DNA from 4 places in the Marinobacterium sp. YM272 genome. Region 4 is predicted to be linked to each of the others. Evidence: riboswitches for the same ligand, from Rfam matches in the RefSeq annotation. Region 4 holds a riboswitch; each other region holds the start of a gene.
The links. A riboswitch is a leader RNA that binds a small molecule or an ion and turns the genes downstream of it on or off. The one in region 4 is predicted to bind cyclic di-GMP.
Positions count from the first base shown of each region.

Region 1 (7,494 bases), 1.3 Mb from region 4:
CGCTGCCATAGTATCTGAGCTAAATGATGCCAGCGAGATAGCCGGGCGTTGAGAATCGGATTGGGCTTCCATTGCCAGCTTTTCCGGCACCAGTGCGGGGCGCTCCGGCAAAGGGTCCGCCGACTCCGCAACACCTGTATCCGAGGGGGTCAGTGATGCCAAAGTTATGGGCCGCTCTCTTACCGGACTTTCGGGCTCGGCTATTACCTGTTCGGCTTCCGCATCATCAAGCAATCCGCGCACCGACGAGGTCAGATCCGACACACCCCCGCCCTTATAAAACACCGACAGCGCAAAGCCTGCACCCCAGGCCATCAATCCGATAACCACCGCTGCCGCGAGAATCCCGCGCTTGCTCTGCGATGCCGGAATCGCCATCGGCACCTCATCACCAAAGACCTCATGGGCCGCCTTTTTCAGCGTTTCACTGCTTACCTCATTCTGTTTTTGAACATAGGTTCCCAAAAGCGCCCGGTCACATACCAGGTTGATCAAACGCGGTACCCCGCCGGTCAGACGGTAAAGCTGTTTCATCAGGGAGTCAGGAAAAACCGGCCGGTTAAGACCGGCAACAGCCAGGCGATGACGCATATAGAGAGGCAGATCGGTGGGCGACAGGGGCCCAAGATGATAGCGGGCAGTGATCCGCTGCGAGAGCTGGCGCAGATCTTCCCGCGCAAGCATCTCCAGCAGCTCCGGCTGACCCACCAGAATCACATTCAGCAGCTTGTGCTCGCTGGTTTCCAGGTTCGTCAGCAATCGAACCTGCTCCAGCAGATCCACCGACAGTTGCTGGGCTTCATCGATCAGCAGAACCGTATTGCGCCCGGCGGCATAGCGTCTTAGCAGCTCCTGGTAAATCCGATCCACCAGCTGCTTTACCGTCACCGGCTGCTCACTTGCCTGATGAATATCAAGCTCGTCGCAGATCGTCTCCAGCAGCTCCTGCACACTGAGGCGCGGGTTAAGGATCAGCGCCACATCTGACGAGTCATCAGACAGCTGCTCAAGAAGCTGACGGGCCACCGTGGTTTTGCCGGTGCCGACCTCCCCGGTAAGCAACACAAAGCCACCGTCTATCGTTATCCCGTATAGAAGGTGCGCCAGCGCTTCCTGATGCTGTTCACTCATGAACAGATAGCGCGGATTCGGTGCAATCGAGAAAGGCGACTCGCGTAACCCGAAATAGTTACAGTACATCTCACATGCCCAAAGCGTTGCTCAATTACTTTTCACTATAGTCAGGAAGCGACGGGATTGGAGTACAAAAACGCTACAGATAGATGATGAAATCTTTGCACCCATCCCTGACACCCCTTGTAGAGTTCTCTCTTTAAGACACTTTCGGTCAACTATACTTCGATTCATAAACTACGCGTCACATAAACGTTAGTTTTTAGTATCAACCGGACATATTGCTATGGATATTTACAAGACGAGGGAACACCCCAGACCTCAGCCTGTAAGAGATGCTCTGTTTGTGGACCTGCGCCCTGAAAGCGATATTTCCAGGGAGCTGTCACAGCTGAGCGGTTGGGCTTTACACAAGGTAAACAGCCTGGAAGAGGCCGATACATCTCTTCTGCAACAGAATTTCTTTGTCGGTGTAGCCCATATCGACTGGTCTGATCCCTCTATCCATCAGGAGCTTTCCAGCTTTTTCCAGCAGCATAACCAGATCGCCTGGATTGCACTGATTCGTCCTGAATACCTCCGAGATATCGAGTTAAGGCGGGCATTGTTCGAAAACTTCTATGATTATTTCTCACTGCCGCTCGGCGACAACATCGACAACCTGGAGACGATTCTCGGTCACGCCTACGGCATCTATCATCTGCAGCAGCTGGAAAGCGACGATAAGGGCATCAACGACGAGTTCCAGATGGTGGGAACCAGCCCGCAGATGCTGTCTATCTTTGACCAGGTGCGCAAGGTCTCCAAAACCGATGCGCCTGTGCTGATCACCGGCGAGAGCGGAACCGGCAAGGAGCTGATCGCACGAGCGATCCACCAACGCTCCAAACGCAGCGCCTACCCCTTTGTTGCCGTTAATTGCGGATCCCTGCCTGAAACCCTGATCCATTCAGAACTGTTCGGCTATGAGAAAGGGGCGTTTACCGGCGCAGCCCAGCGGCGCCTGGGCCGCATAGAAGCGGCCGATCAGGGCTCGCTGTTTCTTGATGAAATCGGCGACCTGGACCTGAACCTGCAAGCACATCTGCTGCGTTTTCTGCAGGAAGGCACCATCGAGCGCCTCGGTAACAACACCCCGATGCACGTAGACACACGTGTTATTGCGGCGACAAATATCGACCTGAACAAGGCGGTTGAACAGGGTCGTTTTCGCGAAGACCTTTTTTACCGCCTCAGTGTACTGAACATCGACCTCCCTCCCCTGCGCAACCGTGGTGAGGACAAGGAGCTGCTGGCTCGCTTCTTCTTTAAAAAGTTCGCCAGCGACCACAACGGCCAGCTGCGCGGATTCACCGATGAAGCGATCGATGCGATCAACCATCACACCTGGCCCGGCAATGTGCGCGAGCTGATCAACCGTGTACGCCGCGGCATGATCATGAGTGACAACAAGCTGATCACCCCACAGGACCTTAACCTCTCCTCCGAGGTGGTCTCAAAAACGGAGCCGATCAGGACACTGAGCGAAGCGCGCTCAGAGGCCGAAAAGCGGGTGATATGCGTCACCCTGGACAGGTTCAACCACAACATCTCCCGCGCTGCCAAAGCGCTGGGAGTCTCCCGTGTGACCCTTTACCGGATGATGGAAAAACACCATCTGGACAGCAAGGAAAACGGTCAGCCTCCTCTCCAACACACGTAAACAGCGGGTCCGTACTGATCTTCACTGTACGGATCCCGTTACAAATTTACATTGCAGCCTCTCCTCCAAGCTCCCTCTTACACTAGTCATCCCTTTGCGTTCAATGCCTTAAAGACTCTGGCCCGTTAGCTGCAGTAATTTTTTGACTATGGGGAGTTTTCCACATGGAAAAACGATACCGGCGTATGTTGCTTAATCATCGCCTCATCAAACAGGACGAAGCGGAACAGGAACGTCTTCAAAGCTCCGGCGCATCCGAGGATACGCAAGACCGGAGTGCCGACACTCGGAGTAAGGAAATGAACAGAAAACGCACCTGGCGCCGCCTCAAGCCTGCCTTCCATACCATTGAGGGTTACCCGGTAGAGATCCATATCACCCTATGGGATGAAATTGAAAATTAATATAACGAAAAATTCTTGTTTCTTTTATGTAACAACTAAGATCTTACGCTGTTCTGTAAATGTAACAGTTTCAACTATTTAACCGTAGCCAAAACACCTCAAAACCTCCACAGCAAATACTAACCTCACCATTATTCGTTACAATTATTTAACATCAAAAAGCAATTAAAACCGCCCTGTAAACCAGGCTAATCAGTATTTATTTGCTCATCCCTGCCTTATCAGATTAGTTACAAAACTCCTTATTTAAAATTCTATTACTGTCCTGATATGATCCACCCAGCATTTAATCGTATCGATTAATTAACAGGACATTTTTCCGATGTAACTATTTGCTTCAGTATCACAGCCAAACCGCCGATTAGTCTTGTTTGGGCGGTTGCTGTTGTACAGCTTGCAAACCGCTCCAGATGAGCGGCAGAACAACCGTTACACGATTGAAACACACAATTTAACTGTAAAAGATCCTCTCCCGAAAAGGCAAAGCTCTCAGGAGCCGCGCAAAGTCACGGGCCTCGCGTTTCATCATCGAGGTAGCCGGATTGCCGAAGGAGACACATCTCTTTGGAATCATCGCCAGGGGATCTTGCTGAATATTAATTTCAGGAGGGCCCCATGGCATCTCGAATAGCAATGCACGCGCTGCCAAAGGCAGCCATCACCCTGTCGGTCGCGTTCGGACTGGTCCTGTCATCTCATGCCATGGCCGCAAAGCCAGAAGGCAAGGGAAAGAATTCAACGACCACTGAAAGCACCAGCCCCTCCTCTGATCCACTTTCGCTGACAACCGAGAATTACAACTTCCGCAACCTATCCGGCGACAACAGCTGTCTGGGTGAAGATGATCATCTGATCTGGGAAGCACTGGGAAGCCTTCAGCCCGGTGAAAGCTTCAGCTTTACACCCAAATACGCTGCCTGTAACTACCACCCCGCTGCCATCACGGTGCAGCTGGAATGGGAAGGTAGCGAACTGCAATTATCCAGTACGGTGCCCTACAGGGATTACTCAAGCTCTGATATTGAGCAAACCGGCAAAGCGGTAATAGCGCCGAATGTTGGCAACACGTCCCAGCTCTGTATGTTCCCCAACTACAAGGAAGAAGGGATCAACTACACCATCACCGTCACCAATGTGGGTGATACAGCGGCCAACAATATCGTTGTCGATGGCCACAGTGAAAACGATTGGGTCAGGTATTACTACAATCGCTGCGTCAATGCGGACGCCGATAACGATGGCTGGAACGATGCGTTGGAACACACCATGGGAAGCCTGGTCCGCTATATCGGCTATATCGACGGCGAATTCCAGATGGACAAACTCTGGGGGCCCAACTACCTCCGCGCACAGGCCGACACCCTAAGTGCACACGATGAAGTCGACAGCTACCCGGCGGATTTTAACGATGACGGCGCCGTTGACCAGTTCGACCTGGATCGTATTGCTTTGCACCTGGGTGAGGGTAACGGCGTTCCACTGGAAGCGATCAGCCCGAACCCCAGCGACCCAGCTTACCTTTACAGCAACGTATTTGAGTGGCGCCGTTTTGACCTGGATGGGGACGGATATGTCTCCCAGTCCGATATAGACATCGTCGCCTCTCTAGTCGGGTACATATTACCGATGACTGAAGACATCATTGCACCGACAGCACGAGTTGTGTATCCCGCAGACAATGGCACCATAGCAAAAGGCGGTTATACCCTGATCAAGGGCCATGTCTGGGATAACGCAAGTATTGTACAGGTGGACTACATCGTGAACGGCCGGACCGAGTGTTCTGCTACTCGCCCGTCGCCAAACTGGGGAACGACCTCACCGTTCTATTACTGCGGCTGGCAGGTTCCCAAAAAGCAGGGAACCCATGATATTGAGATCCAGGTGCAGGATGCGGCGGGTAATATCAGCAGCAGCGGTATTGTTCAAGTAATCGCGCAATAAGCGGTAACAACATGAAGGGCGGGATATACCCGCCCTTCTTACTTTGAAGTTACAGGAACTACCGCATCACGGATCGATAGTGATTTCGCAGATCAGCGTCACGGTCGGGTCGGTCGGCAGCAAGTCGTACACTGTCAGGCTTCCGTCCCCATCGGCTTCGGTTCCACCGTTATACTCGTTACCGTCGGTATCGGTGCACTTGATGGTTGAGGCGGTACCGCCTACAACCTGCGAGTCAACCGATACGGTAACATTTGTCAGCGGTGTATTGCTGAAGCTAACAGTTGCTTCATTACCATCACCACACTCGGATGCCAAGCTAACCGTTACATCCTTGGCTTCTTCTGCGTCAGCCACATAGCCGTCCGGTACATCTTCCGTTACGGTGTAATCACCGATGCCCTCGAGGCTACTAACCAACAGGCCTTCGTAGCAGGCTTCACCGTTAGCGTCGGTCACAACATCGACACCATCAGCAGCCAGATTACCGCCGGTAATGGTAAAGGTCACACCCTCGTGAGCCTGATCTCCGCCTCCATCAGCTGCATGCTTGCGGGTTTTGGTGATCTTGATAGCACCAAGTAGACGCGGGTTAACGAAGGTCCGGTTCAGCGCGGGGGTATTTTCACCGGTGTCACCCAAGCCTACAACGATGCCACACTGCGGTCCTTCAGCATCCTGATACTGACCAGGCAACGGATTGGTTTCCACCACACAGTAAGTAGCTGTGGTTTCACCTTCTGGCGGCAGGATACCGCTGATAGTACACACGCCATCGGCAGCCTCACCGGCTCCAGTTACGCAGCTCAATCCGGTGCTGGCACCCGGCGCCCCATCTACATCATTCGTCAGCGTGAAGGTCCAGCCATTCAGCAGAGTACCTTCGTCATCCTCTTTCTGGATATTGACTGAACCGGGAATACGGGGGTTAACGAAGGTACGGTTAAGCGCAGGGATATCTTCGCCTGTGTCACCCAAGCCTACGACGATGCCACATTGGTCAGCCGCACCCTCATACTGACCAGGCAACGGATTGGTTTCCACTACACAGTAGGTGGCTGAGGTTTCACCTTCCGGCGGCAGGATACCACTGATGGTACAGACACCATCGGCTGCTTCACCCGCACCAGTTTCGCAGCTGAGTCCCAAGTCGACTCCTTTCGCACCGCCGTTATCGGTCCACAGAGTAAAGATCCAGCCATTCAGCAGGGAACCATCTTCATCCTCTTTCTGGATATTGACTGAACCGGGGATACGCGGGTTAACGAAGGTACGGTTAAGCGCAAGGATATCTTCGCCCGTGTCACCCAGGCCTACGACGATGCCACATTGATCAGCCGCACCCTGATACTCATCCGGTAATGGATTGGTTTCCACTACACAGTAGGTGGCTGAGGTTTCACCTTCCGGCGGCAGGATACCACTGATGGTACAGACACCATCGGCTGCTTCACCCGCACCAGTTTCGCAGCTGAGTCCCAAGTCGACTCCTTTCGCACCGCCGTTATCGGTCCACAGAGTAAAGATCCAGCCATTCAGCAGGGTGCCATCTTCATCCTCTTTCTGGATATTGACTGAACCGGGGATACGCGGGTTAACGAAGGTCAGGTTCAGCGCAGGGGTATTTTCGCCCGTGTCACCCAAGCCTACGACGATGCCACACTGTGGTCCATCCGCATCCTCATACTCATCAGACAATGGATTGGTTTCCACTACACAGTAGGTGGCTGAGGTTTCACCTTCCGGCGGCAGGATACCACTGATGGTACATACACCATCGGTAGCTTCCCCGGCGCCCGTTACGCAGCTCAACCCGGTGCTATCGCCCGGTGACCCATCTACATCCTTCGTGAGCGTAAAGGTCCAGCCATTCAGCAGGGAACCATCTTCATCCTCTTTCTGAATATTGACCGCACCGGGGATACGCGGGTTAACGAAGAAGACCTCGATCGCGTCTACGCCCGTATCACCCAATTCTACGACAATGCCACACTGGGGATCGCTATCCTGATACTCATCAGGCAAGGGGTTGGTTTCCACTACACAGTAGGTGTCAAAGAATTCACCTTCCGGCGGCAGGATTCCCTCAATGGTACACAGCCCGTCTTCCGTTTCACCGGTCACACAGCTTAACTCCAGATCAGTCTCCGGCGCCGGCGGGTCACCACCATCGTCAGTCCACAGCGCAAAGCTCCAGCCATTCAGCAGGGTACCATCTTCATCCACTTTCTGGACGATGATTTGGCCGGGAATACGCGGGTCGACATAGCTTACGTCCAGATCATTATCCGCCGTAACGGTTCCACACGA
Region 1 is NZ_CP194171.1:2,948,796-2,956,289, forward strand. Features, by position in the region: gene ACQUQP_RS13090 (ExeA family protein) at 1-1,200, opposite strand, end outside; gene ACQUQP_RS13095 (sigma 54-interacting transcriptional regulator) at 1,421-2,836, shown strand; gene ACQUQP_RS13100 (hypothetical protein) at 3,001-3,240, shown strand; cyclic di-GMP riboswitch class I at 3,710-3,790, shown strand; gene ACQUQP_RS13105 (Ig-like domain-containing protein) at 3,856-5,184, shown strand; gene ACQUQP_RS13110 (MSCRAMM family protein) at 5,251-7,494, opposite strand, start outside.
Region 1: it holds a riboswitch for cyclic di-GMP, as region 4 does, so the genes downstream of both, ACQUQP_RS13105 (Ig-like domain-containing protein) here and ACQUQP_RS07355 (HDOD domain-containing protein) in region 4, are expected to answer to the same signal.

Region 2 (7,494 bases), 660 kb from region 4:
GCATCCTGGTCGAGGATGCCCTCTTCACCCGCTTCATAAAGCACTTCCAGGACATCTGCCCGGGTCCGGGGTTCGTCGGAAAAGGCGTTGGTCAGTTTTTCCAACCAGCTTTTCGACGAGCTTCCCGATCGATCTTCGCTCATGGTGTTCCTCTAGGGCGATTCATAGGGGTCGGCTATGCCGAGCCGGGCGAGCAGTTCGCGCTCCAGCGCTTCCATCTCTTCGGCTTCGTCGTCATTTATATGATCGAAACCGAGCAGATGCAAGGTGCCGTGAATCACCATGTGGGCCCAGTGATCTTCGAGAGATTTTCCCTGCTCTTCAGCTTCCTGTTCGACGACGTCAGCGCAGATCGCCAGATCGCCCAGCAGGTCCATCGGAATGCCGGGCGGTACGTCAAACGGGAAGGAGAGTACGTTGGTCGGCTTATCCTTGCCGCGGTACTCCCGGTTCAGCGTCTGGCTCTCTTCCGGGGTGACGATGCGAACGCAGACTTCGCCCCGCTCGCGCTGGCCATCGAGCGCGGTTGTGACCCAGCGTTGCAGTGCTTCGGACGAGGGAAGGCCGGCGTTATCCACATCAATCTGCAGGTCGACGGAATAGCTCATCAGTTATCGTCCTTGCGAGCGTTCTCGCGTTTCTCGAAGCTTTCGTAGGCCTGGACAATATGCTGTACCAGCGGGTGGCGTACCACGTCGCGGGCGGTAAAGTGGGTAAAGCCGATCCCCTTGACGCCGTCGAGAACGTCGATGGCGTGCAGCAGCCCGGAGCGGGTACCCTTGGGCAGGTCGACCTGAGTCACATCGCCGGTGATAACGGCGGTGGATCCGAAGCCAATACGGGTCAGGAACATCTTCATCTGCTCGCGCGTGGTGTTCTGGCTTTCGTCCAGAATCACGAACGAGCCGTTCAGCGTGCGGCCACGCATATACGCCAGAGGAGCTACCTCAATGACGTTTTTTTCGATCAGCTTGGCGACTTTCTCGAAGCCGATCATTTCATACAGGGCGTCGTACAGCGGGCGCAGGTAAGGGTCCACCTTCTGGGCCAGGTCACCGGGCAGGAAGCCCAGTTTTTCACCGGCTTCCACGGCCGGGCGCACCAGCAGGATGCGGCTTACTTCATCGCGCTCCAGGGCTTCCACCGCGCAGGCCACGGCCAAGTAGGTTTTGCCGGTGCCGGCGGGGCCGATGCCGAAGTTGACGTCGTGCTGACGGATCGAACGGACGTAGGTCTGCTGGTTCTGGCCGCGGGGACGGATCAGCATCTTGCGGGTGCGGATGCTGACCTCCTTGTCCTCTTTCAGCAGCTCGCTCTGTAACTGCTCGATACCGGCCTGCTGCAGGTTGAGGTGCACCTTTTCCGGGGTGACCGCTTCGCCTTTGACCGCCTCGGCGTAGAGCTGCTGCAGGATGTCGGCTACGACGCGGATCAGGTCCAGATCACCCAGCAGCAGGAAAGCGCTGCCGCGGTTGCGGATCTCAACGCCCAGGCGTTCCTCGATCAGTTTCAGGTGCTCGTCGAACTGGCCGCACAGATTTGCCAGTGCGTCGGGGTTTTCCGGCTCCAGGTGGAGCTTGACGGACGGGCGGGTTGCGTTGTCGCTATCGGTCATAAGTTAGTGCGCTTGTCTCAATCGAGTTCTGACGAAACCAGCTCGCCCAGCAGGGAGTTGGCGTAGGCCTGGATAATCTTCACGTCGGCAAAGTGCCCGATCAGGTCCGGGTTATCGCAGCGGAAGTTCACCACGCGGTTGTTCTCGGTGCGGCCGGACAGCTGGCCCGGGTCCTTCTTGGAGTAACCGTTGACCAGAATCCGCTGGGTGGAGTCCACCATGCGGCGGCTGATCTGCATCGCCTGGGCGGTGATCCGGTCCTGCAAAATCTTCAGGCGCTCTTTCTTGGTCTCTTCCGAGACATCGTCCGGCAGGTCCGCGGCGGGTGTGCCGGGGCGGCGGCTGTAGATGAAGCTGAACGAGGCATCGAAACCGATATCGGCGATCAGGTTCATGGTCGCCTCGAAATCACGGTCGGTCTCTCCCGGGAAGCCGATAATGAAGTCGGAGGAGAAGCTGATATCGGGGCGCAGTTTCTTGATACGGCGCAGTTTGGATTTGTACTCCAGTGCCGTATGGCCACGTTTCATCGACATCAGTACCTGGTCGGAACCGCTCTGTACCGGCAGGTGCAGGTGGCTGACCAGCTCCGGCACTTCGCCATAGACCTCGATCAGCGAATCGCTGAACTCCACCGGGTGGCTGGTGGTGAAGCGGATGCGGTCGATGCCATCGATAGCCGCGACGGTGCGAATCAGCTCTGCCAGATCGGCCTCATCACCATCAGAGGTTGCGCCACGGTAGGCGTTAACGTTCTGGCCCAGCAGGTTGACCTCGCGGACGCCCTGTTCTGCCAGCTCGACACACTCGGCGATCACGTCATCGAGCGGGCGGCTCACCTCTTCACCACGGGTGTAGGGCACAACACAGAAAGTGCAGTATTTGCTGCAGCCTTCCATGACGGAAACGAACGCCTCGGCGCCTTCAACCTTGGGTGCTGGCAGGTGATCGAATTTCTCGATTTCCGGGAAGCTGACGTCGACGATGCCGACGCTGCCCTTCTGGCTTTCGTTGATCATCTCTGGCAGGCGATGCAGGGTCTGCGGACCGAAAATCATGTCTACATAGGGCGCGCGCTCAAGAATGGCGGAGCCTTCCTGGGAGGCGACACAGCCGCCGACACCGATCATCAGGTCGGGACGTGCTTCCTTCATCTTGCGCCAGCGGCCGAGCTGGTGAAATACCTTCTCCTGCGCCTTTTCCCGGATGGAACAGGTATTCAATAGCAGTACATCGGCATCGTCCTGATTATCGGTCAGTTCGAGCGCGTGGCTCTCGCCCAGCAGATCCGCCATGCGGGCTGAGTCGTATTCGTTCATCTGACAGCCATGTGTCTTGATAAACAGCTTTTTCGCCATGAATCACCTGTTGCTTCGGGAGGGTATAGATTTAAGGACCGCGTATTATACGTGAGAGCATAGTCACAGACCAGAAATTGAACAGTGGAAACCTGCGCCGGCAGCCTTGTTTTTACCCGGGCCGGCCCTATATTTCAGCCAATCGACAGATTGCACAGGAGACGTTGCAGGCGATGGCCAGTGAAGACCCTATTTACCGTGTTGCCTTTGTTAACCAGGATAAAGTCTACGAGCTTTACGTACGCCACGTTTACCCCAGCGATATGTGGGGCTTCGTTGAGCTGGAGGGTTTTATTTTCGGCTCCCGCTCCGAGCTGGTCGTGGACCCGGCCGAGGAAAAGCTGAAGCAGCAGTTTGACGATGTGAAGCGCTCGATCGTGCCGATGCAGGCGATCATCCGCATCGATGAAGTGCGCCAGGAAGGGGTTGCCAAGATAACTGACGCTAAGGGGACGGTGACGGCTTTCCCCACCATCCCGCCAAAGCGTCAGTAATGCTTACTGCGCAGCCAGGTTCTGCTGGACTGCGCCGTCGCATGAGCCGCGGGCCAGCAGGGCCGGCGACAGCTGGATGCGGTCCGCCTTGTAATACTCGACCACGCCCTGGATATCGATCACTTCAGCGCCATCGATACGGAAGCAGGCGATGTTTTTGTTCTGCCAGACTTTCTCCCAGCGCTTGTCACCACTGGACTGGCCCGGGGCAAAGGGACCGGCTATGCGCAGCCAGGCATTGTCACGTCCGCTTTTCTTGGCCTGCACCAGCTCGCCGTCCTTGGTGTAGGCGGTGGTCTTGAACATGACGTATTCAAGGGTGTTCTTGCTGTTGTTGGTGAAATCGATGTGGGCCGCAACTATGCCTCGGCTTTCCGGTGCCGCCGGGTGCATGTCGCGTATTACCAGCACCGGAGCCGGCTCAACCTTCTTGGGGACGGGTTTCTGTACCACCGGCTGCGGTTTCTGGGCACAGGCGGCCAGCAGCATTGCGCAGGTGGCAGGAATCACAATTCGACCAAGCCCCTTGAAGGACTTTTGCGGCTGTTTCATGGATGGGCTCCCAGCGATTAGATATTTCTGGCGCTGCTGAAATACAGCTATTTCTCAGCAGCTCAACGTTGTACAAGTGTTGTATAAAACTTCTCCGCCAGCTGCAAACGTTTGTTTGAACCCAGGCCTTAGTCTTTGGGTGCAAGCAGCGTTTTCGATGGCTCTCCGGGCACTTCCCGTGCCAGGCGTGGTACCAGGTACCCCGGCAGCTGTGCCTGAAGCTCTGCCACCAGCCGTTTCGCCGTTTCATCGTCGATATCGAAATGAGCGGCACCGGCAACAGGGTCCAGTACAAACAGATAGTAGGGTAGCACGCCCGACTCGAACAGGGTTTCGCTCAGTATACGCAGGGTGTCCACGCTGTCGTTGATCTCTCTCAGCAGCACCGCCTGGTTCAGTACGGTGACGCCGGCATCGATCAGCCGCCGGATGGCGTCGCGGACACTGGCGTCGATCTCCTGAGGGTGGTTGCAGTGCAGGACCAGCACCGGCTTGAGTCTGGTGGCGGTCAGTGCTGACACCAGGCCTTCGGTGACGCGCTCGGGGATCACGATAGGCAGTCGGGTGTGGACGCGCAGGCGCTTCAGGTGTGGACGCTTGGCCAGGTCCGCGATCATCCGCTCCAGGCGGGAGTCCGGTGTTACCAGCGGGTCGCCGCCGGAAAGAATCGCTTCATGCAGCTCGGGGTGCGCATCTATATAGGCGAGTGCCTGCTGCCACTGATCGCCGCCGAGCTGGTTTTCCTGGTAGGGGAAATGGCGCCGGAAGCAGTAACGGCAGTTGATCGCGCAACCGCCGCTGCCGATCAGCAGCACGCGGTCTCTGTACTTGTGCACCACGCCGGGCACCGGGTTCGAGCCGAGCTCGGCCAATGGGTCGGTGCTGAAGCCGGTGACCGGTGTCATCTCCCGGCCCTGAGGTAGTACCTGCAGCAGGATCGGGTCCTGGGGATCGCCCCGGTGCATTCGCCTGACAAGCCCCCGGGGAACGCGCAGTTCAAACTGCGCATGGGCGCGATCGTCAGCGAGGTCCGCCGGCAGCTCCAGCAGGGCAAGCAGTTCGTTTGTATCGGTAACAGCGCTGCGCAGCGCCTGTTGCCAGGCGTCAGGGGCGGGCCAGGTCAGGGTCATGTCCGGGTTCTTCAACGGGATGGTGGGCGGCATTCTGCCGAATCAGTCCCCCGTCTATCAAGTCCATGCAGGTGGACTTGGCCGGAGCCTCCCCTGTACACTTTAGCGCACTTTTTCCGCCGGCTTTCCCGGCACGTTTGCAAGATTTTAAGCTTAATCCAAGCATAAAACGGAACCATCCAATGGCAACTTACTCCAGCAACCAGTTTAAAAACGGCCTCAAGGTAATGATCGATGGCGATCCCTGCACCATGGTCGATGTAGATTTCGTCAAACCGGGTAAGGGGCAGGCGTTCACCCGCGTGCGTCTGCGCAACCTGATGACCGGCCGTATCTGGGAGCGGACCTTCAAGTCCAACGAATCCTTGGAAGGCGCCGATGTCATGGACCGTGACATGGAATACCTCTACAACGATGGTGAAATGTGGCACTTCATGGAGCCGAGCAGCTTCGAACAGTTCGCTGCCGACCAGGCCGCTGTGGGCGACGCCGGCAAGTGGCTCAAAGAGCAGGACAAGTGCCTGATCACGCTGTGGAACGACAATCCGATCGCTGTTACGCCGCCGAACTTTGTCGAGCTCGAAGTGGTTGAAACCGATCCGGGCCTTAAGGGCGATACCGCTCAGGGTGGCTCCAAGCCGGCGACACTGAGCACCGGTGCTGTCGTGCGTGTGCCGCTGTTCATCGAACGGGGTGAAGTGCTGAAAATCGACACCCGTACCGGTGAATACGTCAGCCGCGCCTGATAGCTGCGACGGCCCCCGGGCGGGGCCGTTTTGCTGTGCCGCAGAGCGCAGGATAAGAGCAGTATCCCTGATTGAAAATTAATCGATACCGGGGATGGTGCTGCTCAGATTTTGTTGCTAGCATGCTGATACGGATATCGATAGGCGTTCAGGCCGCCCAACCTGTACGTTGCCCAAATATCGATTCCGCATTCCAGCGAAAGAGTCTCTCTCGAAAAGGCAATCTCGGGTAACCGGGTGCGCAAAGCTACGGGTTTAAATGGATTAGACCGCCGGGCTACCGAAGGAGAGACACCCCCTACCGACCTTTTCCTCAAGTCCGGTTTTTTCAATGCTACCGAGTGAAGACTGGCGTCCCAGTGCGTCCATCGATTCCTTGCGGTCCCGTGCCCGGCTTCTGGCGCTTGTCCGTGATTTTTTTGCGTCCCGAAACGTCCTCGAAGTTGATACCCAGCTGCTTTCCCACTGTGCCGTCAGTGACCCCTTTATTGACTCGATAGAGGCGTCCTACAGTCCTGCACCGGGGCAACCGGCGCATTCGCTCTACCTGCAGACCTCGCCCGAATACGCCATGAAGCGGCTCCTCGCGGCCGGCAGCGGAGCGATCTATCAGCTTGGCAAGGTGTTTCGCAATGGTGAATCCGGTAGTCGTCACAACCCGGAGTTCACCATGCTGGAGTGGTATCGGCCCGGCTGGGATGCAGGGGCGTTGATGGACGAGGTGGAGGCGCTGGTGGCGGCTGCGATCCCGGCGTTCAGCGCAGAGCGGATCAGCTACCGCGCGCTGTTTCAGCGTGAGCTGGGGCTGGATCCGCACCGCGCCAGCGCCGCCGAACTTGCGCGTCGCTGTCGTGAGCATGTCGACGCACCGTTCGATGATGATGATAGGGATACCTGGCTCAACCTGCTGATGTCCGAGGTGATCGAACCCCGGCTGCAGAGTGCCGTGTTTGTGCACAGCTTTCCCGCCTCTCAGGCGGCGCTGGCGCAGGTGGTGGAGGATGAAACCGGCACCCCGGTAGCCACCCGTTTTGAGCTTTTTGTACGCGGTATCGAACTGGCCAACGGCTACCAGGAGCTGACCGATGCGCGGGAGCAGGCGCGCCGGCTGCTGCAGGATCAGAACCAGCGCGCCGGGCTCGGATTACCTCAGCGTCCGCTGGAGCAGCGCCTGGTGGCGGCGCTGGAGGCGGGGATGCCGGACAGTGCCGGCGTCGCCCTAGGCTTCGACCGTCTGGCCATGCTGGCGCTGGGTGCAGCACGCATCGACGAGGTGATCCCGTTCAGCTTTGAACGTGCCTGAAACGGGTTCAGGCGGGCAGTGAGTTCAGCAGTCCCCGCCGGATCCGGTCCACCGCTTCCTCGACCCAGGCGCGTGGACAGCCGAAGTTCAGGCGCATGAACCGGTCATCACCAAAATCTCTGCCTGGTGAAAGGCCAACGCCCGCCTGCTCGAAAAAGTGGGCCGGGTTTTCCAGCTTGGCGCCGCTGACATCGATCCAGGCCAGGTATGTTGCCTCTATCGGGTCCAGCTTCAGGCCGGGCAGTGCGTTGATCTGTTCCACCAGGTAGTCACGGTTGCCACGCAGATAGTTCAGC
Region 2 is NZ_CP194171.1:943,312-950,805, forward strand. Features, by position in the region: gene ACQUQP_RS04425 (HlyC/CorC family transporter) at 1-143, opposite strand, end outside; gene ybeY (rRNA maturation RNase YbeY) at 153-608, opposite strand; gene ACQUQP_RS04435 (PhoH family protein) at 608-1,615, opposite strand; gene miaB (tRNA (N6-isopentenyl adenosine(37)-C2)-methylthiotransferase MiaB) at 1,633-2,973, opposite strand; gene ACQUQP_RS04445 (DUF1820 family protein) at 3,147-3,467, shown strand; gene ACQUQP_RS04450 (hypothetical protein) at 3,471-4,019, opposite strand; gene epmB (EF-P beta-lysylation protein EpmB) at 4,148-5,182, opposite strand; gene efp (elongation factor P) at 5,332-5,895, shown strand; cyclic di-GMP riboswitch class I at 6,104-6,180, shown strand; gene epmA (EF-P lysine aminoacylase EpmA) at 6,227-7,198, shown strand; gene ACQUQP_RS04470 (MalY/PatB family protein) at 7,206-7,494, opposite strand, start outside.
Region 2: it holds a riboswitch for cyclic di-GMP, as region 4 does, so the genes downstream of both, epmA (EF-P lysine aminoacylase EpmA) here and ACQUQP_RS07355 (HDOD domain-containing protein) in region 4, are expected to answer to the same signal.

Region 3 (7,494 bases), 1.4 Mb from region 4:
GAATCCCCGGAGGCGGTGCCAGTACACCATCACCGTCAGCAATACTGGTATTGATCGACCCTATCGCGATATTAGCCGCACTGAGGTTAATCTGCTCCCCCCAGCAGGGGTATTTACCGGCTTCACAGACACCATCGCCTGCGTCCTCCAGCCAGAGATACAGGAACAGTTCCGGGGTTATACCCCCCTGGGCCAGTTTGTATTCGACCAGTACGTCTCCCGGCTCACGGATCGGAAACTGTACCCCCGTTGAGGTAGGATCATGCTGGAAATTCCCGGCGTTAAACTCAAAGTCCATCAGCGTGGTGCCGGACGGATCCTGAACGCGTGTCCAGAACAGATGCAGGTAGTCTCTACCGTTACTGGTTTCCTGATAAGCACCGAAATGCTTCAGGTCACTTTTGTTGTTCGGAATACTACCGAAGGTGGTATCCGGGTCGACCGTATCTTCTTTGGTCCCGCCCTTGAATGAGTCGTCGTCGGACCCGGTAGGAAGATCAGTTGCAACCACCAGCCCATCTCCGACGGCAAAATCCCAATCAATGCCCCCGTCATTAGACAAGAAGTCCGCATCTTCGTCGATTTCAAAATTACTGTCGCCCAACGACGTTGCGCCGGCGGTCAGTGAAAAGGATAAAGCGGCACCGAGCACACACGCCGTGACGCCCCTCCATTTGTGCTTAACGTTCATAATCAGCCCCTCCGTTAATTAAGGCTGGTGATTCGACCGTCAGACGACGTCGCGCCGTGCCGGTTTCAGTTGAGCATCCTGCCCTGCTATTTCTCCTGTTGAAGGTGTAATAACCAGAGTGTTTCGTATGCTTTTTCCAGCTCCCGCTTCGCGACCGGGCTTCTGACCTCAACCAGTAACTGATCGACGAGCTCCATACGGGGAAGAATCTGATCAGCTGCAAGCACCGACGAGGCAAACTCCACCCCATACACCACCTGACCTCCGCCGGGGGTTCGCGAGATATACTGGGTAGTCCTCAGCGCGCCGTAGCGAATGTCGGGTTTATAGTTGGAGAGCCCCCCTTGACCCGGAGGATCGAGTTGCATGTGGTAAGTACCGGCGATCAGCTGTGACAGCTCGGCCCAACGCCGGTCGGGAATCAAATTCGCCCTGACGCTATTGATTATGGCGTTTGCAGCAGCGGGATATTCGGATGATTGAGCGAGAATTTTGATTGCAAACTGTGCACCGGAATCCGACTGATGGGCACCGTAAACCCAGTCTGATAAGACTGGTACCCCCTTGCCTTCAGGGATAGTGGCAAGGGTAATTGCGGCGTAACGGCCCCAGTTCAGCTGATTAACCTGTGCGAGATCATGGACGAGCGATGCATCCCCAAAACGACTGAAGACTTTAAACAGCGGGCCGGTATCCGCCCTCTCTGCCCCTTCATCATTACCCGCCAAGAAAACATCGCGGGCAGCGCGAACGATATCCTGATCATACAAACCGGGAGAGGTGTCATTGAGGTAGTGACCCAAGGCCTCAATTTCAGTTGGCCGCTGGGTTCTATGAAGTTCGTCGTAAAAAATCGACTCGACCTGGTGACCACCGATACGCTCAAGCACGGCAAAGAGTGCCAGCCGCAATGACGGATACCCCGCGGCCTCATCAAGCCCCCCCTTGGTAAAATCAACGTCGCCTCCCTGCGCAAGAAACTTGGCGATAGCGGGTAAAGCGGTATCCCCCTCGCGTATTAGCCGTGAGAGATCCTGTTGCATCTGTGCAACATCGATATCCAGCAGTGTCCAGCGGGGCCTGTCATCTAACAGCTCCAGTCGCTCCAACAGCATATCGGGCGCTATCCGGTTAGCCGAAGAATAACCGCGCTCGACTGTATCTCGGCTTGTTGAGTTTCCCTGGCCTGCCACAGGCCCTGACACCTGGCCCATCGAGGCTGCGGAGACGTCGGCAGTTTGATTCTCAACATGAGGCGAATCGGGAGGCTTTGACGCTTCACTGAAAAATCCAAGGTGCGCACTGAGAAGGTATACAGCAAGGCACAGAACCAACAGGTAACCGACGCTGTCCCAAACCGATCCATCATGAACCATGCGCCTGAGCGACAAGGATAAAGATCTTTTAGACTGGCCCGCCTGATGTCGCAGCACGTGCTGTTGCATCATTATTCCTCGAGTGCGTTCAAGCACTAACCGATTGAGCGACCCGTACTGCTACGTACTGCTAAAAATACAGAAGGCTAGCTCGCAACCAATTAGCGCACTGGTTTACGCTCTCTACAGCAACGACTGCGCCATATGACGAAAGCCTATGATTTAAAAAGAATTCTGTCTTTTCAGAAGGAAATTTACAGGCTCAACCGTTAACAGAAAGATACAGAAAAGAGAAAACCAGGAGACAGGAAAATGAAATAAGCCATTGATAGATATGGATTTAATGAAATAAACGTTAGTGTTATCCATTCATTACAGCATTGATATCGAGTGATGATACACGGAGACATTATCAGGTTCAGTGTCCACCGATCGCTGGTATTGATTCTCTCTTCAAGCACCGCCGTAGACACCTTCTGTCATCAGAAGCGATTTACCGGCCTCCATCCACTTGGTTTTGACATCAAAAACAGACAGATACTAAATTAAATCCATTATTTAATTTTTTATAACAAAAAGTTCTTACAAAAAATCGCTGTACGTTTCCACTTCAGAGTGTACCAATCAATTTACATAAAACCTTTATATGTTGTTTAAAGGAAACATTTATAGAATAAAATTACACTCAGCTCTTTTAGAATTGTTTCATTGGTTTAACAAAAAATTTAAAGCGACACAAAACCTGTTAATTTATTGATTCATTTAAATTTATTCCCGCTCAATTCGGAACTTTCTTTTATACATCGCATACTTAACCTTACATCTCGCAGTTGATAATATCCCCCTCAAGCTAAGAACGTTTAATTCGGGTAACAGTTAACGTAAAGCTCAGACGGTTAAAGGCTAAAACGAATAGCTTTTATGTAACAAGTAACAAAAAAACGATACCGAGCTTACAGATCATTCTTTAAGTGCATCACGAATAAGACATAACCCGATAAACAATTAACAACTTTGATCCTCTACTGAAAAGGCTAACCCCGAGTAATCGGGCGGCGCAAAGTTACGGGTCCCGACTGAAGCGAGCAAAGAGATCGCATCACAGGGGATCGCCGGACCGCCAAAGTAGAGATACTACGGTACGCCGCTAGAGGATCTTCACTGAATTTTATGTATCAGGAGAGATCTATGCGCCTAGCCGGGCCCACCTTGGTTCGTTCCATCGCTGTAACAGCACTGTCCGCTGCCATTGCATCGGTGGCATTGCCGTCCTTTGCTGCTGACGTTCATGGACACTCTCAGTCATTACCCGCCGCCGCATCCGCAACTGCTGAACAGGCCCGTCAGCAGGCTCTTGAACATACCCAGGCGCTGCTGAACCTTCAGAAAAAATGGGCCAAGGCCCAGGGTGCCGACAAATCACGTGCTCTGGAACAGTTGACCGCAAAAGCGGAAGAACGCCGAGCATTCCTGCTTGAATTGATGGAAAGCAACCCGGCAGCCGTGCTAAGCGCCACTATTCCAGATGACAAGCAGGCAGGCTTGCCCACTCAGGTGCTGGAAAAGCTGGAGCAACGCATCGACCTGGAGGGTAAGCTGGAAATCTTCTATGAAGACTATGAAGACGGCAGCCAAAAACTACACCATGTTGTAAACACAGCTTTCGGGGAGCGTTTCAAGCTTCGCTTCTCTGGGCAGCTGCCGCATGACAAGTTAACGGGCTCATCAATTGCCATGAATGGTGTATTTTTCGAGTCTGCAGACGAAGACTCGGATGGTGTTGTAGTGTTTAACCAAGATGACACCACTTTGTCGCTCGCTGCCGATAATGCCAGCTACTCATCTGGTAGCACTGTTGAACCGGTTGCCAATACCTTCGGCGAACAGCGCACGGCTGTCATCCTCGTCAATTTCCAGGATAACCCAACTAACCAGCCTGCGACGGTTGCACAGACCAACGATATCGTATTCGGCGAAGTTGACCAGTTCATCCGCGAAAACTCCTACGGTCAAACCTGGCTGAGTGGCGACACCTTTGGCTGGTTTACAATTCCGCAAAGCAGCACAACCTGTAGTACCCAAACGTTGGAAACCTATGCACGGGAAGAAGCTACAGCCCGTGGCATAAACTTGTCCGGCTATGACCGCCTGGTGTTCATACATCCGTATACCTCTGCCTGCAAGTGGGGCGGCGTTGGTACTGTCGGCGGTTCACCGTCAAAAGCGTTTATCAATGGTAAGTTTCAACTAAGCACCATTGCCCATGAACTGGGCCATAATTTGGGCCTTTATCACTCTCACGCCCTGTCCTGCGGCAGCGCCAGCGTTGGTACCGCCTGTTCATCTATCGAGTACGGCGATATCCCTGACGTCATGGGGACCATGGTATCCGGGCACTTCAGTGCACCACAAAAGGAGCGCCTGGGTTGGCTGGGTTACGGTAGCTCTCCCGCGATCCAGACAGTCGAAACCAGTGGTAGCTACTCGCTTTCACCCTATTCAGCTCAGGATGGTGGAGTCAAAGCGCTGAAATTCCTGAAGGGTATCGATCCCAATACCGGCAATCAGGAATGGTATTACGTCGAGTACCGCCAGCCGGTCGGTTTTGACTCAGATCTGACTAAGGGTGGTAACTTCCTCCAGGGCGCTACCGTGCGCTCTGCAGCACCCGCCGATGGTGACAGCTTCCATATGCTCGACATGAATGCGCAGACCAGCGACTGGTGGGATTCGGCGCTTGAAGCTGGCCAGCAATTTGTAGATGAGCTAAGTGGAACAACCATTGCGACCGAGTCGTTAAACTCACAGACTGCCAGCATCTACGTGAATGCAGCAGCCGCCCAGGTTTGTCAGCAAACGGATCCGTCTCTAATACTTGCACCGAGCGATATTCAGTGGGCTGCCGCTGGCGCCAATATTCAGTACTCTCTGACACTGAGCAATAATGATACGAGCGCTTGCGCAAGCAATCAGTACCAGCTGAGTAATACCCTGCCATCTGGCTGGAGCAGCACCCTGCCCACCCAGGCTGTAACGCTTGAGCCTGGCAGCAGCTCTACCATTTCATTTACGATCACGTCACCAGTGGATACCGCAGAAACCTTCTATGGTTTGGACTTCGCAGCCTCCAGCGGAAGCTACAGCAGCACCTTGTCGACAATGGTGGTTATTGAAGGGCAGGTAGATACTGGCACGACTAATAGCGCGCCTGTTGCCAAAAACGACGGCGCAAGCACCAGCTATGAAACACCGGTTACCATTGCTGTATTGAGCAATGACTCAGACCCGGATGGCGATGCCCTGTCCATCACCTCCGTTAGCGGCGTTAACGGTCAGGCCAAGATCAACGCCAACGGTACGCTTACGTTCACGCCAGCAACAGGATTCAGCGGTATTGAAACGTTCACCTACAGCATCAGCGATGGGCAGGGTGGCAGCAGCAGCGCTTCCGTAAGTGTTAGCGTCGCAGGAAGTACTTCAACCACTAACCAGGCACCAGTGGCATCAAACGATACCGGAACTACCGATGGCAATACCTCAGTTATCATCGATGTTCTGGCTAACGATTCCGATCCTGATGGCGATACGCTTACTGTTACCAGTGTGACTCAAGGCTCCAAAGGTTCGGTAAAGATCAATAGCAATGGCACTTTGACCTTTACACCCGCCAAAAGCTTTAAGAATGGCGATAGCTTCGACTACACCATCAGCGACGGCAACCTGAGCGCAACTGCCACCGTTACAGTGTCATTAGCATCTGGAAGCGATAGCAGCGGCACCAGCAAGGGCAACGGTAAAGGTCCGAATAAGTAATCGGCAGCCAAGCCGTCAACGACGGGCTGCGATTAGAAAAAATGCGTTGCAGGGATTACAGGGATTAGAGGACGTGGATAAGGATATACAGGACCGATCAGGGAACTCAACGGAGCGCAAAGGATAGGGATTTTATCCCAAGCTGCGCACAAAAAAGGGGCCGCCAAAAGCGGCCCCTTCCTCATTTACTCTTCAATATTGAAGATTGTTTTATTGCTGTCCTACCGGAGTACCATCGTTCAGCGTCCCACCTACAACCTTCAGCGGTCCATATTCATCACCGACGTTAAGCGGTTGTGAACATGAGGTATGGAACTCAATGCTCTGAATGAACGTTCCGCCACCTTCGGTATAGTCGGAGGTATAGATTTCGAAGATGGTTACCGGCGGGATACCCGCACCACCGTTATCCTTCCAGTGGTTGTAGCTGAAGGTATCGCCTATGGCCACATTATCTGCCGGGCTATCTTCCGGCACCTGAGTACCCTGTTTCGTCAGGATGACGATATCAGCAGGATCCGGGTAAGCCCCATTCAGCGGACCAATAACGACATTACCTTCTTCCTGACTGTTGATGTCATTATTTTCACCGGTGTACTCAAGGGTCAGTGCAAGCGGTCTACCTGTATTGCTGCCGTCCGGGCAGAACTCAACCAGAATATCCTTGTTGACAATTGTACAGGTCGCGTCGTCACCATAGCCAAGCGAAATGGTATTCGCTTCGCCATCGAACGTACCATCACCGGCACAGCTCCAATCTGTCTGCACTTCATAGAAGTCAAACTGATCTTCTTCCAGCAGGTAGGCTACGTTTGCGGCGACGTCGTACGGACCGAGATCCGCGCTGTTACCCGTTGCGGCCTGCTCGCCTTTACCGGAGAAGTCAAAGGCAGCGGTTGCACCACCTGTTGCGGTAGCAGACAGAGTCCATTCACTGGCCTCACGCTCGCCACCGAACTGGTTGTTAACCTCTTTCACCAGTGTCAGCGTCGGCAGACGGCTGTTGACGAAGGTACAGGTTACGGTTTCACCTGGATCCAGGTAGATAGATGCTGTACCTGTTTCGCCTTCACCCAGCGGATCGGTAACGTTACCCGTGCTGTCAGTACCTTCAGTATCGGTATCAACACAGGTCAGGCTTGTCAGATCCCAGCCAGCAGGTACTGTTTCGGAGATTGAATAAGCCCCCGGTACCAACTTATTGGAATCATCTGAAGCAGGGTTGTCACCACTTGTGTCGAGCGAGGTAGCAAGACCATCGATAGCTCCACTCACTCCATCAATCTTGTGAGCGAAGTCGAAGCTACCTGTGCCACCGACTGTTTCCTTGATTAAGGTGATCTGACCACGTTCGGTGTTTTCGAACGTACATTCGAAAGTGCTATCCCTGTCATCCGGGAAGGCAACAGTGAATGTACAGACGTCGTCCCCTCCTGCATTGTCGGCGCCACCAACATCAGTCAGGTCAAAGCCTGCTTTTGCGGTTTCAACAACTTTGTAGTCACCAGCATTCAGGTCAACGCCGAAGTCCAGGTTACCTTCGCTGTCAGTACTTCCTGTAGCCAGAAGTGTCTCGCCTTTATACAGCTTGAACTCCCAACCACTTTCATTACC
Region 3 is NZ_CP194171.1:2,956,808-2,964,301, forward strand. Features, by position in the region: gene ACQUQP_RS13110 (MSCRAMM family protein) at 1-691, opposite strand, end outside; gene ACQUQP_RS13115 (hypothetical protein) at 778-2,136, opposite strand; cyclic di-GMP riboswitch class I at 3,090-3,192, shown strand; gene ACQUQP_RS13120 (Ig-like domain-containing protein) at 3,256-5,880, shown strand; gene ACQUQP_RS13125 (prealbumin-like fold domain-containing protein) at 6,091-7,494, opposite strand, start outside.
Region 3: it holds a riboswitch for cyclic di-GMP, as region 4 does, so the genes downstream of both, ACQUQP_RS13120 (Ig-like domain-containing protein) here and ACQUQP_RS07355 (HDOD domain-containing protein) in region 4, are expected to answer to the same signal.

Region 4 (7,494 bases):
CATCGATATGGGTGAACGCTTCGTTCAGGCGGTGCTTGGATACGTGGGCACGGGGGTGCTTTTCTGCGCCGATGATCACCCGGGACATCGCCTTGACCGTTTCGATCGGGTAGGCGCCGGCTGCGGTTTCGGCGGAGAGCATCACCGCGTCGGTGCCATCGAGCACGGCGTTGGCCACATCAAACACCTCGGCCCGCGTCGGCATCGGCTGGGTGATCATCGATTCCATCATCTGGGTGGCGGTGATGACCACGCGGTTCAGTGTGCGGGTGCGATCGATGATGTACTTCTGCACACCGATCAGCTCGGCATCGCCGATCTCCACGCCCAGGTCCCCACGGGCGACCATCACCGCTTCTGAAGCGAGAATGATCTCATCCAGGGTGTCGCTGTCCTGTACCGTTTCTGCGCGCTCGATCTTGGCGACCAGGCCTGCCTTGCCGCCAGCGGCCAGCAGGGCTTCCCGTGCCTGGTGCATATCACTGGCACTGCGGGGGAAAGAGACGGCCAGGTAGTCGACACCGATGCTGGCGGCGGTTTTGATATCCTCGAAATCCTTGTCGGTGAGCGCGCCGGCGGAGAGTCCGCCACCCTGGCGGTTGATCCCCTTGTTGTTGGATAGGGGGCCGCCGATCAGTACCTCGCACTCGATCCGGCTGCCGGCCACTTCCAGCACTTTCAGCTCCACACGGCCATCATCCAGCAGCAGGATGTCGCCGGGCCTGCTGTCACTGACCAGCTCTTCGTAGTCGATACCGACACAGGTGGAGGTGCCGGCGGTTTTATCGAGAGACGCGTCCAGCGCGAAGCGGGCACCGTTGTGCAGTTGTACAGGACCATCCTTGAAGCGGGCGATACGTATCTTCGGGCCCTGGAGGTCTCCGAGGATGGCGACAAAGCGGCCGTGCTTGGCGGCAAACTGGCGCACCAGCTCAGCCCGCTGTCGATGGTCCTCGGCACTGCCGTGGGAGAAGTTCAGGCGGACCACGTTAACACCCGCCTCAACCAGCGCTTCGACCGCCTCGGGAGAGCTGGTGGCGGGGCCAAGAGTTGCGACTATCTTTGTTCTTCGCTGCATCGGATCAGGCCCCCGCTTTCATCAGTGCCAGAGTGTTGTCGAGCATCCGGTTGGAGAAGCCCCACTCGTTGTCATACCAGCTCATCACCTTGACCAGGCGGCCGTTTACGCGGGTCTGGGCTGCATCAAAGATGGATGAGTGCGGATCGTGGTTAAAGTCGATGGATACCAGGGGCAGCTGGTTGATGGCGAGAATCCCCTTGAGCGGGCCGTTGGCGGCCTCGGCAATGATAGAGTTGACCTCTTCAACGCTGGTGTCGCGGGCGGCCTCGAAGGTCAGGTCCACCAGCGAGACGTTGATCGTCGGCACCCGCACCGCCATGCCGTCCAGCTTGCCGTTCAGCTCCGGCAGTACCAGGCCGACGGCTGCGGCAGCACCGGTTTTGGTCGGGATCATCGACTGGGTGGCAGAACGTGCACGGTAGGGGTCGGAGTGGTAGACGTCGGACAGTTTCTGGTCATTGGTATAGGAGTGGATGGTGGTCATCAGGCCGTTGTTGATACCGATGGCATCATTCAGCGGCTTGGCGATCGGCGCCAGGCAGTTGGTGGTGCATGAGGCGCAGGAGATGATCTGGTGGTCGGCGGTCAGGCTGTTCTGGTTGATACCGTAAACCACGGTAGCGTCGGCGCCCTTGGCCGGTGCTGAGATGATCACCTTGCGGGCGCCGGCTTCGAGGTGGGCAGCGGCCTTGTCGCGGGAGGTGAACAGGCCGGTACACTCGTAGACAACATCCACGTTCAGTTCATTCCATGGCAGCTTTGCCGGGTCGCGCTCGGCGAGGATGCGGATGCTGTCACCGTTAACCACCAGGTTGTTGCCATCGACGATCACCTCGCCCTGAAAGCGGCCATGCACACTGTCGAAACGTGTGAGGTGAGCATTGATGTCCGCGTCGCCCAGGTCGTTGATTGCGACGATCTCTATTTTATCGCGCTTGCCGGACTCATAGAGTGCACGCAGAACGTTACGTCCAATACGGCCGTAGCCGTTGATTGCTACACGGATAGTCATGGGTCACCTCTGAAAATATTGTAAAACTTACGTAATTATAGGGTTTGTAAGCGCGGTATTGTCAACTTTATTTTGTTTAAGTTACGTAAATTTGTTTCGAGAAGGGGCTGCTAACTCACTGAACAGTTTTGTTTTATCGGCAGGTTTGCTGTTTTTTTGTGTCTGAGAGCCTGTGGCTCTGCTGTCTGCCTGGCGGAACCCGGCGAGGAGACTCTGGCTGGCAGTACGTAATTTACTTACATATTCCCTGTAGCCGTTGATCGCCCTATCGCTGCCTGACTTAAAGTGTAGATGAGATTAGGTGGCTTGATTGACTGCAACAGAGAGTTTGTCAGCGGCTTTGCCAGGGGGCGGTATGCTGCTGGGTTGATCGGTCAGGGATCTGGGTACGTAGATCGCTGGTCGAACATGGGCTGTCGTCAGGGCGCTTTGCCGTTGTGATAGCGGCATGGCATATGTGTATGATGTTCAAGCCTTTGCGTTATCCGAACGCAGAGTGTGAGGAATGTCAGCAGTTGATAGGGAAGGGTGTATGAATCAGGCGGAGCCGGGACAGGCGACGATCAGAATCAAGAATCTGCGTTTGCGAACCTACATCGGCATTAACGATGAGGAGAAACAGAAGCTCCAGGACGTGATTATCAATGTGCTGGTACGGTACCGGGTGCGCAGTGCTATCGAGCACAACGATATCGATCATGCGTTGAACTATCGCACCATCAACAAGGCGATCATCAACCATGTCGAAGATGGCAAGTTCCTGCTGCTGGAGCGCCTGGTCAGCGAGGTGCTGGCACTGGTGATGGAGGATCCGATGGTCTGCTTTGCCCAGGTCGAGGTGGATAAGCCGCACGCACTGCGCTTTGCTGATTCGGTATCGATCACGCTGTGCGATCGCCGCGATTGAGCAGGCTTGGAGTCGAGCGTTTTAACTGCGGGGGAGGCTGATGTGGGCGTATTGACCGAAACGGAAATCAAGCTGCGCCTGTCCGCTTCCCTGACGCTGGAGCTGTCGGCGCTGCCGGTGTTTGCGCAGCGGCTTGTTGGTCACTGGCAGCAGGTCGAACTCACTAATCAGTACTTCGATACGCCCGATCTGGCGCTTGATCGCGCGGGGTTCGCCCTGCGTCTGCGGCGGGATGGCGACCAGGTGATTCAAACCTTCAAGGGCCGCGGTGACAGCCTTGCCGGACTGTCTGTACGTGCCGAGTGGGACTGGTATCTGCAGCAGGAGCTGCTGGAGCCCGAACGTCTGCTTGAGTTCGACCTGCCATCCGGCGTGGATGCCAGGGTCCTTGAGCAGCTGACGCCGCTGTTTCGCACCGATTTCACCCGTACCAAGGGCTCCCTGCAATGGCGTCGCGACGGCGAGCCGGTGGAAATCGAGGTGGCGCTGGACCGGGGTGATGCACGTACTCCTGAGCGTATCGAACCGTTCAGGGAGCTGGAGCTGGAGTTGCGCCAGGGTCCCCAGGAAGCGCTGCTGGAATTTGCCATGGAGGTTGCCCGCGAGCTCCCCGTTATGCCCTGGGACAGTGCCAAGGCTGAGCGGGGCTATCGGCTGGTGGAGGCGGGGCGAAGGCCACTTCCGCCGGTGCTTCGGGAGCGGGTGACCGAGCTGCCTGTCGATGACGCGCTGACCGAACTCTGTCGCTACCTGCTCAGCCTGGCGTTGACCGATTCGGAACTGCTGGCGATGGGCGATTCCCGGGCTTTGGCACAGGTTGAAAGGACGCTGGATTATCTGCGTGTGTTCAGTGGTCTGGCGATCCGTCTGGGGGAGGATTTCCCGCCTGACAGTGTGGATCGAATTGTACGCTTGCAGCGCGCTCTGGCCTGTCTCGATCTTTCTGTTTCGCAAAAATCGAGCGCCCAGGCCGCTTTGGCATTGCTGGAGCGGGGCTGTGACTGGGGGCTTTTAACCCTCAGTCTCTCGCAGTGGTTACTGCGGTGGCATCAGCCTGGGCGGGCGCAGAAAGAGCAGAAAAAATTGCAGGGCGTCAGCCTGAGTGCTGAAGAGATCAGCCTGTTTGAAAGTCTGAGAAAGGAGTGTCATGGAGACTAAATCCTGGGTGCTGATTACCGGCGGCGCTCAACGGCTGGGGCTGCACTGTGCGAAGCGCCTGGTCGAGGATGGCTTTAACGTCATGATCACCTGCCGTTCCCACCGGCAGGAGTGGGCGGGCGAACCTCTGGAGGGCGTTGAGGTGCTGCTGGCTGATTTCTCCACCGTCGAGGGGATCGAAGCGCTGATTGCCGATATCGATCGGCGCGCTCTGCGGTTACGGGCAATTATTCACAATGCCTCAACCTGGATGGATGACAGCGAGGGTGCAGAGGCGATGCAGCAGATGATGATGGTGCACATGCAGGCGCCTTATCTGATCAATCAGGCCGCCCGACGCTGGTTCGGCGCGGACCGTCAGGGCGACATCATCCATATGACGGATTGGGTTGCGGGGCAGGGCTCCGCGAGGCACATCGCGTACGCCGCCACGAAAGCGGCACTGGAAAATATGACGCTCTCGTTTGCAGGGTTGTTGGCGCCTGATGTGAAGGTCAACAGTATTGCGCCCTCGATGATCCTGTTTAACCCGGATGACGATGCGGCCTATCGTGAGAAAACCCTGAAAAAATCTGCCCTCGGGATCGAACCCGGCGCTGAAGTGGTCTACCAGGCGGTTCGCTATCTGCTGGATAACCCCTACGTCACGGGGAGTTGTATGGAACTTAATGGCGGACGTAACGTCAAACCCCGCTGATCGACGAGTGGAATAAAAGGACTTAGGCATAATCCGTTATTCAGTTGTATCGGTTTTGATACATAGACGGATCTGCAGGGCGCCCGTCGCCTTGATGCCAGACAGGGATTTAGTGGAGTTAAATGGCAACGTTGTTCATTCTTCGAACAGCCTTGTGCTATATTCCCCTAAACAGGGAGTGGTTACCAAGCACTGCGTGGTAACGCGTGTCTGCTCCCTCTGATCATCATTAATCCGGATCCTTTCTCGAAAAGGCAAACCCCGAGCAATCGGGTGACGCAAAGTCACGGATCCCTTTGGGATGGCCGGGCTGTCGAAGGAGAGTGAACTAGAAGAGTCCACCACTTCTGAGGATCTGAAGTATGCTTTTTACTTTGGGAGACGCTCAGAACTGACAACTGCTCTGAGCGAGTCTGTGGGTTACAGGTGCGCCGGTTATCGCCGGGTACCGATTAATTGACGAGCGCGATATGGACAGGGCTGACACAGGTGGCACCAAGGATTCCGGGCCACTGAAAATTCTATTGATCGATCCACACTCTGCATTTGTAACCTGGGGCAGTGGCCTCGTGCAGGAAGGCTGTAACTGGGATGTGGTGCGCAGTGATGATCCCCGTGTTGCCCTCCAGCTGTTGCGGCAGACCGCCTTTGACGCCGTCATCGTAGGCGCCATTTCCAGTTTTGAGCGCGAGATCGGTATCCTCAAGCAGGTGGGAGAGGTCAAGCCGAAAGTCGCCCGTATTCTGCTCTCTCCGCCACTCAGCTCGGCTAAGCTGGCGAAAGCCCTGGATGTGGTGCACCGCTCCATTTTCCAGGGCGCGAGTATTGCCGAGATCGTAAGCTCCGTTGAGCAGACGGTTCAGGTGACCCGTCAGCTCTACCGTGACAAGGTGGTGCGCTCCTTTGCCGCTTTCCGCCGGCTTCCCTCATCCCCCTCGATCTACCGGGAACTGAGTAACGCGCTGAGCAGTGAGCGCACCAGCACCCGTGATATCGCCCTGATCGTTGAGCGTGATCCGGCCCTGGCGGCGCGGATAATCCGGCTGGTGAACTCCAGTTACTTCGGCCTGAGCCGGCACATTTCAAGCCTGACAGAAGCGCTGACGCTATTGGGCGTGCGCACGGTACGTGGTCTTGCACTTGCCGGGCATCTCAACGCCCATTACCCGCAGGGAGATGGCTGGAAACTTTTCTCCTTCGATAAAATGAACCAGCGTGCCCTCAGCGTGGCACGTCTGTCCCAGGAGATTGCCACACCTTTCGCCAAGGGGAACCCGGCGATCAAGGATCAGGCGTTCCTGGCAGGACTGCTGCTCGATATCGGCATGTTGATGCTCGCCGCCGAGCAGGGTGAGGGATACCTCAAGGTGCTGCGTTTTGCGGCACGCAAGAAGCAGCCGCTGCATCTGGTGGAGCGCATGGCGTATGGCGTGACTCACGCGGAGCTGGGTGCCTATCTGCTGGATATGTGGAACCTGTCACCTCAGGTGGTGGAGGCGGTGATGCTGCACCACTCTCCGGAGGAGTCAGTCGGTCAAACCTTTAGCCCGCTCTGTGCCGTGCATATCGCCGATGCGTTGCTGCCGACCATCGACAACGAGCTCGGGGTCGACCTGTCCGCGACGCTGAGCGAGGGATATATCGAGCGCCTGGATCTGAAAGGGGAGTTGCCGGGCTGGAAGATGGCCGCCAATGCCTATCGTGTCCGGATGCGCAAGTCTGAACAGGCCGAGTCAGCCTGAGTATTTCCCTTCCTGCCAGACCACCGCTCGCCCAAGCGGTGGTTCGCAAATTGCATATTCCCTAAACGTACGAGGAGAACATCCCCGGGCGCGTCGTTTTTCTAACAGGAGGTAATAACAGAGGTTGCTTTGAATGCTGGGGCCACGTTGACACGTCGCCGCTAAGCAGCCACGCTGGGTAGAGCCGATCAGCATCTTCGAACATATCGGCTTGCTGGCAAGTTATGTATTTGATTTGTAATCGAAATACCCCTTCAAGTTTTATCTCTACGCCAGCGCGCACCGCTTGGGTGGGTCGCTCCTCAAGCCTGTCTTCACCCCATTCCAGCCTTTCATACCCTATTCTCATTCCGGATGTCGGTTTTCCGTCAGGCCTGCCTGCACTGTTTTTGTGCATAAGATGGCAGGTTCTGGAAAACCTGCGCTGTTTCAAACCGTCGAACCCGCCTGCCGCCAAGTGGCTGACCGAGGGTTCCGGTTTTCTGCCGCGTCCGGCCTCTATCCACGTGAAGGAGTCCAAAATATGATTTTAGCGACCGATCTCGATGGTACTTTTCTCAGCGGTAACCCCGATGACAGGGCGCGCCTTTATCAACTGATCAATGCCCACCCGGGGATTCGCCTGGTCTTTGTTACCGGGCGTGGCCTTGAGGCGGTGATGCCGCTGCTCTCCGATCCTGGGATTCCCGAGCCGGAGTATATTATTTGTGATGTGGGTGCCACGGTCATCGATGGCGCTACGTTGCAGCCGGTGTCCGAGCTGCTTGAAGAGATTGAGCAGAACTGGCCCGGTGATATCCCTATTGTTCAGGCGATGGAGCGGTTCGAAAATATCCGCCGCCAGGAGGTGCCACAGACACGTCGTAGTTCCTGGTTCTGTGAGCGCGATGCGGTCAC
Region 4 is NZ_CP194171.1:1,599,104-1,606,597, forward strand. Features, by position in the region: gene pyk (pyruvate kinase) at 1-1,078, opposite strand, end outside; gene gap (type I glyceraldehyde-3-phosphate dehydrogenase) at 1,083-2,093, opposite strand; gene folX (dihydroneopterin triphosphate 2'-epimerase) at 2,626-3,000, shown strand; gene ACQUQP_RS07345 (inorganic triphosphatase) at 3,043-4,158, shown strand; gene folM (dihydromonapterin reductase) at 4,148-4,855, shown strand; cyclic di-GMP riboswitch class I at 5,099-5,173, shown strand; gene ACQUQP_RS07355 (HDOD domain-containing protein) at 5,326-6,597, shown strand; gene ggpS (glucosylglycerol-phosphate synthase) at 7,121-7,494, shown strand, end outside.